DNA from 2 places in the Pseudomonas sp. R2-7-07 genome. Region 2 is predicted to be linked to the other one. Evidence: riboswitches for the same ligand, from Rfam matches in the RefSeq annotation. Region 2 holds a riboswitch; the other holds the start of a gene.
The links. A riboswitch is a leader RNA that binds a small molecule or an ion and turns the genes downstream of it on or off. The one in region 2 is predicted to bind cobalamin.
Positions count from the first base shown of each region.

Region 1 (3,584 bases), 840 kb from region 2:
CCACACCCTATTCCCCACATCATCGGCCACCAGCAAATCCCCTTGCTGATCGATCACCACGCCCACCGGCCGGCCCATGGCGTTCTCATCTTTATCGAGGAACCCGGTCAGCACGTCCACCGGCTTGCCTTTCGGCTGCCCGCCCTCGAACGGCACGAAGATCACCTTATAGCCACTGTGCGGCTTGCGGTTCCAGGAACCATGCTGGCCGATGAACGCACCGTTGCTGAACTGCGCCGGGAGTGTGTTGCCCTGGGCGAATGTCAGCCCCAGCGAAGCGGTATGCGGGCCGACCGCATAGTCTGGCGCAATGGCTTTGGCGACCAGCTGCGGGTTCTGCGGGGTGACGCGCACATCCACATGCTGCCCGTAATAGCTGAACGGCCAGCCATAGAACGCGCCGTCCTTGACCGAGGTGATGTAATCCGGCACCAGGTCGCTGCCGATTTCATCGCGCTCGTTCACCGCCGTCCACAATTTGCCGCTCTGCGGCTCCCACGCCATGCCGTTGGGGTTGCGCAGGCCGGAGGCGAAAATACGATGCTGGCCCGTGGCGCGGTCCACTTCCCAGATCGCCGCCCGGCCTTCTTCGGCTTCCAGGCCATTCTCGCCGACGTTGCTGTTGGAGCCGACGCTGACATACAGCTTGCTGCCGTCCTGGCTGGCGATCACGTTTTTGGTCCAGTGATGGTTGAGGCTGCCACCCGGCAAATCGACGACTTTGGTGCCGGCCGCCTTGATCGCGGTCTCCCCAGGTTGATAGGGGAAACGCAGCAACTTATCCGAGTCCGCCACGTACAGGTCATTGCCGACCAGAGCCATGCCGAAGGGCGAGTTGAGGTTTTCCAGGAACACCGTGCGGGTTTCGGCGACGCCGTCGTGATCGGCGTCGCGCAGCAGGGTGATGCGGTTCGGGCTCGGCACGCCTGCGCCCGCGCGGCCCATGACTTTCTCCATGACCCAGCCGCGCACGCCTTTGGCGTCATCGGGCTTGGGCGGTGCATTGGTCTCGGCCACCAGGATGTCGCCGTTGGGCAGCACGTAGAGCCAGCGCGGATGCTCCAGGCCCTCGGCGAATGCAGCCACCTGGGTGCCAGCAGCGGCCGTTGGCTTGGCGCCGCCTGGCCAACCGACAGCCGGCGCGATGTTCACGGTGGGGATCAGCGTCTTGTTCGGTTCCGGCAACCTGGGCGAGGGCCCGGTGCCGTCGGCTACCTGCAGGGTAGAGCTTTCTCCGCAGGCGGCGAGGGTGCCGGCGAGCATGATCAGTAGGGCGAGTCTGGTTTTGTGCATGGTGTTCTCCTGAATACCTGTAAGGGTAGAGAAGCACATCACCTTGATGGTTCAAGTACAGGGCCAGCTTTAATTGACGCTCCACCCCCAACCCACTAACCTTCGCGGCTTGTTCCAGGTGCTCTGTGGCGCATGCGTCGACAGAGTGAAACAGGGAAGCCGGTGAGTGAGCGCACTTGTACACAGTGCCGCCGCAATTCCGGCGCTGCCCCCGCAACGGTAAATGAGTCAAGACGGCGCTATTGGCCACTGTATCGCAGGCGATATGGGAAGGCGCGCCGTTGGCATGTCCTGTCTTTTACAAAAGGCAGGGCGCCACTCATGAGCCCGGAGACCGGCCTGAAACATCCAACAGCATCACGGTGGGCGATGCTTGGCTGTCTGTTGTCTTTTTTCCTGCCCGCCGTTTTTGTCCAGCCCCAACGGAGAGCTGCCATGACCGATACCCCCGACCGCGACGAACGCCACCTGGCGCGCATGCTGCGCAAAAAAGCCGTGATCGATGAACGCATCGCCAACTCGCCCAATGAATGCGGTTTGCTGCTGGTGCTGACCGGCAACGGCAAGGGCAAAAGCAGTTCGGCCTTCGGCATGTTGGCCCGCGCCATGGGGCATGGCATGCAGTGCGGCGTGGTGCAGTTCATCAAGGGGCGCAACAGTACCGGCGAAGAGTTGTTTTTCCGCCGCTTCCCCGAGCAGGTCCGCTTTCACGTGATGGGCGAAGGCTTCACCTGGGAAACCCAGGATCGTCAGCGCGATATCGCCGCCGCCGAAGCGGCCTGGGCGGTGTCCCGGGCGATGCTCAATGACCCTTCCATCGGCCTGGTCGTGCTCGACGAACTGAACATCGCCCTCAAGCACGGCTACCTTGACCTCGACCAGGTGCTCAGCGACCTGCAGGCGCGCCCGCCGATGCAGCACGTGGTGGTCACCGGCCGTGGCGCCAAGCCTGAGCTGATCGAAATGGGCGATACCGTCACCGAAATGGGCATGCTCAAGCACGCGTTCCAGGCCGGTATCAAGGCACAGAAAGGCGTCGAACTTTGAATCAGCCCCGTCATTGCCCGGCCGTCTTGATCGCCGCACCGGCGTCCGGCCAGGGCAAAACCACCGTCACCGCCGCGTTGGCGCGTTTGCACCGCAACCTGGGGCGCAAGGTACGCGTATTCAAATGCGGGCCGGACTTCCTTGACCCGATGATTCACGAGCGCGCGAGCGGCGCGCCGGTGTATCAATTGGATATGTGGATGGTGGGCGAGCAGGAAAGTCGTCGTTTGTTGTGGGAAGCGGCCGGGGAGGCCGACCTGATCCTGATCGAAGGCGTGATGGGCCTGTTCGACGGTACCCCGTCCAGCGCCGACCTGGCGCGGCATTTCGGCGTGCCGGTGCTGGCAGTGATCGACGGCACGGCCATGGCGCAGACCTTTGGCGCCCTCGCGTTGGGCCTGGCGCGCTACCAGCCCGACCTGCCATTCGCCGGCGTGCTCGCCAACCGCGTCGGCACGCTGCGCCATGCGCAGTTGCTGGAAGGCAGCCTCACCGAAGGGTTGCGCTGGTACGGCGCGCTGTCGCGTGAAACCGGTATCGAATTGCCCAGCCGTCACCTGGGCCTGGTGCAAGCCAGCGAACTCAATGACCTCGACCTGCGTCTGGACGCCGCCGCCCAGGCGTTGGGCAGCAGTTGCGAAGTCGCCGTGCCGCCACCGGTGACATTTGCCGCGCCGCAGGTGATCACCGCCGAGCCGTTGCTCGCCGGGGTACGCATTGCGGTGGCCCGTGACGAAGCCTTCGCGTTTACCTACGGTGCCAGCCTCGACTTGTTGCGCGCGATGGGCGCCGAGTTGCGTTTCTTTTCGCCGATCCATGACGGCGCATTGCCTGAAGCCGACAGCCTCTATCTACCCGGCGGTTACCCGGAGCTGCATCACCGGGCCCTGTCGCAAAACACGCCGATGCTCGCCGCCATCCGCGCTCATCATGCAGCCGGCAAGCCCTTGCTCGCCGAATGCGGCGGCATGCTGTATCTGCTGGACTCGCTCACCGATGTCGACGGCAACCGCGCCGAACTGCTCGGCCTGTTGCAGGGCGACGCAGTGATGCAAAAGAAATTGGCGGCGCTGGCGCTGCAAAGCGTCGAACTGCCCGAAGGCACCTTGCGCGGGCACACCTATCATCATTCCCTGACCAGCACCGAATTGGAGCCGATCGCCCGTGGCCTGAGCCCCAATGGTGGGCGTGGGGCTGAGGCGGTGTATCGGCAGGGGCGGATGACAGCGTCCTATGTACACTTT
Region 1 is NZ_CP027759.1:4,053,396-4,056,979, reverse strand. Features, by position in the region: gene C4J86_RS18560 (sorbosone dehydrogenase family protein) at 1-1,293, opposite strand, end outside; cobalamin riboswitch at 1,393-1,651, shown strand; gene cobO (cob(I)yrinic acid a,c-diamide adenosyltransferase) at 1,729-2,340, shown strand; gene C4J86_RS18550 (cobyrinate a,c-diamide synthase) at 2,337-3,584, shown strand, end outside.
Region 1: another riboswitch for cobalamin. It lies ahead of cobO (cob(I)yrinic acid a,c-diamide adenosyltransferase); the one in region 2 lies ahead of cobW (cobalamin biosynthesis protein CobW).

Region 2 (3,584 bases):
CGGGCGCTGGATGGGGAGGGCGTGAGCAGCTGATGAGTAATATCTTTAATTGGTTTGTGTGGGTGTCGCGCTTTATTTTGAATGTTTCTTGTTGGAAGCTGGGCGCCTTGAATGTTGATGTGTCATTTATGAGGCTTAGTTCACGATGAGTGTATCTCGCGCCAAGTTTAATCCGGGTAATGTTTGCGCACATACGGATCAACCGCACAAGTTGCCCGAGTCCCAGCAAGCATTCTCAAGCGTTAACGCCCCTGCGCATGGAGATCGCTCCCAGCGCACCGATGATCCGTATTCCCGCGCAAGCTTCAATAAACCTGTGTGGTCGTTGAGCGATATGGCGCACCAGATCGATCGTAAGGGGCGTAGATTGAATGACAGTAATGGCGACCACACAGTGCAACTCTCTTATACGTTTAATGAAGTTGCAAAAAATGAAAGTAAGTTTAATGAAACACAAAAAAATCAGGCCCGACGCTCAATGCAGTCCTGGGCGGATGTTGCGAAGGTTACTTTTAAAGAAGATGCCATTGAATCCGAAGGCCGGTTACGGTTTGTCAACGACAAGGCGCCCACAGTCGCCGACGCTTTGTTCTCACATTATCAGGGCCGGGTGCGTGTGAACCCCGGCTATGCGGATAACCGTGCACCGCAGGTCAACGGCTTCGGGCGCCAAACGCTCACGCACGAGATCGGCCACATCCTGGGCGCCGCACATACAGGCGATTATGACGCTACTCGTGGCCCCGCCACCTACCACGCGCAGGCCGCCTATGCACAAGACAGTCGGGCCTACTCAGTCATGAGCTATTTTGACGTGAGCCATACTCATCAGGATTTCAAGGGGCAACACGCCTCCTCGCCATTGATGGCCGACATCGCCTGGGCTCAGAGGGTGTTTGGTGCCAACCATCAGACGCGCAATACAGATACTACCTACGGGTTCAACTCCAATACCCAGCGAGACGATCTGTCCTTGAATTCGTCTCGCGACGGTGCTGTGTTTTGCGTCTGGGACGGCGGCGGCAACGATACGTTGGACTTCTCTGGATATCATCAGGACCAGGTGATCAACCTGCGCGCCCAGTCTTTTTCCGATGTAGGAGGAATGAAGGGCAATGTCTCCATCGCCAAGGGCGTTACCCTGGAAAACGCCATCGGTGGTTCAGGTAAAGACGTGCTGATCGGAAATGACGCTGACAACCGCCTCACCGGCGGCGCCGGCGCGGACCACATGCGAGGAGGCGCGGGCAGCGATACGTTCATCTACCAGTATGCCAGTGATTCGACGTTATACGCCCCGGACCAGTTGATGGACTTTGTCAGTGGGCAGGACAGCATCGATATTTCCCCGCTGTTGCGCAGGCATGGCCTTGGCTCGCTGATTTTTGTCAGCCAGTTCACTGGGCGGGCAGGCGAGGTGGGCGTGGGTTACGATCCGCAGACGGACGAGTCATGGGTTGTACTCGACCTGACCGGCAACGGCGAAATTGATTTCTATCTCCAAAGCCACGGGCAGATACGGCATACCGACATTGTTGGCGATGTGCCTGTCAGCTTTCATCACGCGTGAACCCTGCCTCCCGGGTAGGGGACATTGACCGCCGACCCTGCACTGCGTAGCCTTGCTCGCTCGAGGTTCTTCGGCCCAGGCCGAAGCTAAGAAGGGAACGCGGTTCAAGCCGCGGCTGCCCCCGCAACTGTGAAGGGTTCTACTGACTGCCACGCCACTGCCGATCCGGCGGGAAGGCGCAGTCAGCGCCGGTCGCAAGACCCGCAAGCCCCAAGCCAGGAGACCTGCCTCGCAATCGATTTTTCAATTCAACCGGGCGGGGTGATCCGGTGACGAAATCCGCTGCTGCGCGCCGTCGCAGGGCCTATCGTCCCGTATGCCCGCCCCAAAGGGCATCCGATGAAAACACTGGCCAAACTCCCCGTCACCATCGTTACCGGTTTCCTCGGCTCGGGAAAGACCACCTTGCTGCGCCATATGCTCGACAACGCCCAGGGCCGTCGCATTGCGGTGATCGTCAATGAATTCGGCGAGCTGGGCATTGACGGGGACATCCTCAAGCAGTGCTCCATCGGTTGCACCGAAGAAGAAGCCAACGGCCGCGTGTACGAGCTGGCCAATGGCTGCCTGTGCTGCACCGTGCAGGAAGAGTTCTTCCCGGTGATGCGCGAACTGGTGGCCCGGCGTGGCGACCTCGACCATATCCTCATTGAAACCTCGGGCCTGGCCCTGCCCAAGCCGCTGGTCCAGGCCTTCCAATGGCCGGAAATCCGCAATGCCTGCACCGTGGACGCGGTGATCACCGTGGTCGACAGCCCGGCCGTGGCCGCTGGCACCTTCGCCGCGTTCCCGGACCAGGTCGACGCCCAGCGCAAGCTCGACCCGAACCTGGACCACGAATCGCCCCTGCACGAACTGTTCGCCGACCAACTGGCCAGTGCCGACCTGGTGATCCTCAACAAGGCCGACCTGATCAGCGCCGAAGACCTGGCCCGCGTGCGCCTGGAAGTGGCCGAGGAGTTGCCGCCGGCGGTGAAAGTCATCGAAGCCAGCAGCGGTCGCGTACCACTGGACGTGTTGATCGGTCTGGGTGCCGGCTCCGAGGAACATATCGACGCGCGCCATAGCCATCACGACCATCACCATGACGGTGAAGACGATCACGACCACGACGCGTTCGACTCCATCTCCATCGACCTGCCGCCAGCCGACGAAGCCCTGCTGCTTGACGCCCTGACGCAATTGGTGGTGCAGCACGGCATCCTGCGCGTCAAGGGCTTCGCCGCCATTCCGAACAAACCGATGCGCCTGTTGATCCAGGGCGTGGGCACACGTTTCGACAAGCATTTCGACCGTGCCTGGGGCGCCGATGAGGCACGTACCACGCGCCTGGTGCTGATCGGCCAGGCGCTTGACGCGGCAGGCCTTGAAGCGCAACTGCGCGCCGCCATCAGCGCCTGACCCATGCACCTGCTCAGGACCCAGCCCGGTGGCTTCGTCGCGGACGACAACATCGCCGACCTTGGGCAAACCCCCGCCGAGCTGGTGATCCTGTGCAGCGGCGATTCCAGCCTGGCGCTGCTTGCCGAGGCGGCCCGGCAGTTGCCCGAGGATTACCCCAGCCTGCGCCTGGCCAACCCGATGCAGGTGCAAAACCATGCCTCGGTCGACCTGTACGTCGATGAAGTGCTGCGCCACGCCAAGGTCATCCTGATTTCGCTGCATGGCGGCATCGGCTACTGGCGTTATGGCGTCGAGCGCCTGGTGGCGTTGGCGGAGCGCGGCGTCACGCTGATCCTGGTACCGGGGGATGATCGGCCAGACCCGGAGCTCAGCGGCTTGAGCACCGTGGAGGCGCCCGAGCGTGACCGGTTGTGGCAGTTCCTGCGCCAGGGTGGCCTGGGTAACGCGCTGGATTTCTATCGCTGCCTGGCCGCCGGCTATCTGGGGCGCGACTATGCCTGGGCAGAGCCGCAAAGCTTGCCGCGCACCTCGATCTACCACCCGCATACCGCCAACGCCCACCTGGCTGATTGGCAGGCGCAGTGGCAGGCTGATTTTCCGGTGGCGGCGG
Region 2 is NZ_CP027759.1:3,218,387-3,221,970, reverse strand. Features, by position in the region: gene C4J86_RS14640 (M10 family metallopeptidase C-terminal domain-containing protein) at 146-1,570, shown strand; cobalamin riboswitch at 1,617-1,817, shown strand; gene cobW (cobalamin biosynthesis protein CobW) at 1,910-2,971, shown strand; gene cobN (cobaltochelatase subunit CobN) at 2,975-3,584, shown strand, end outside.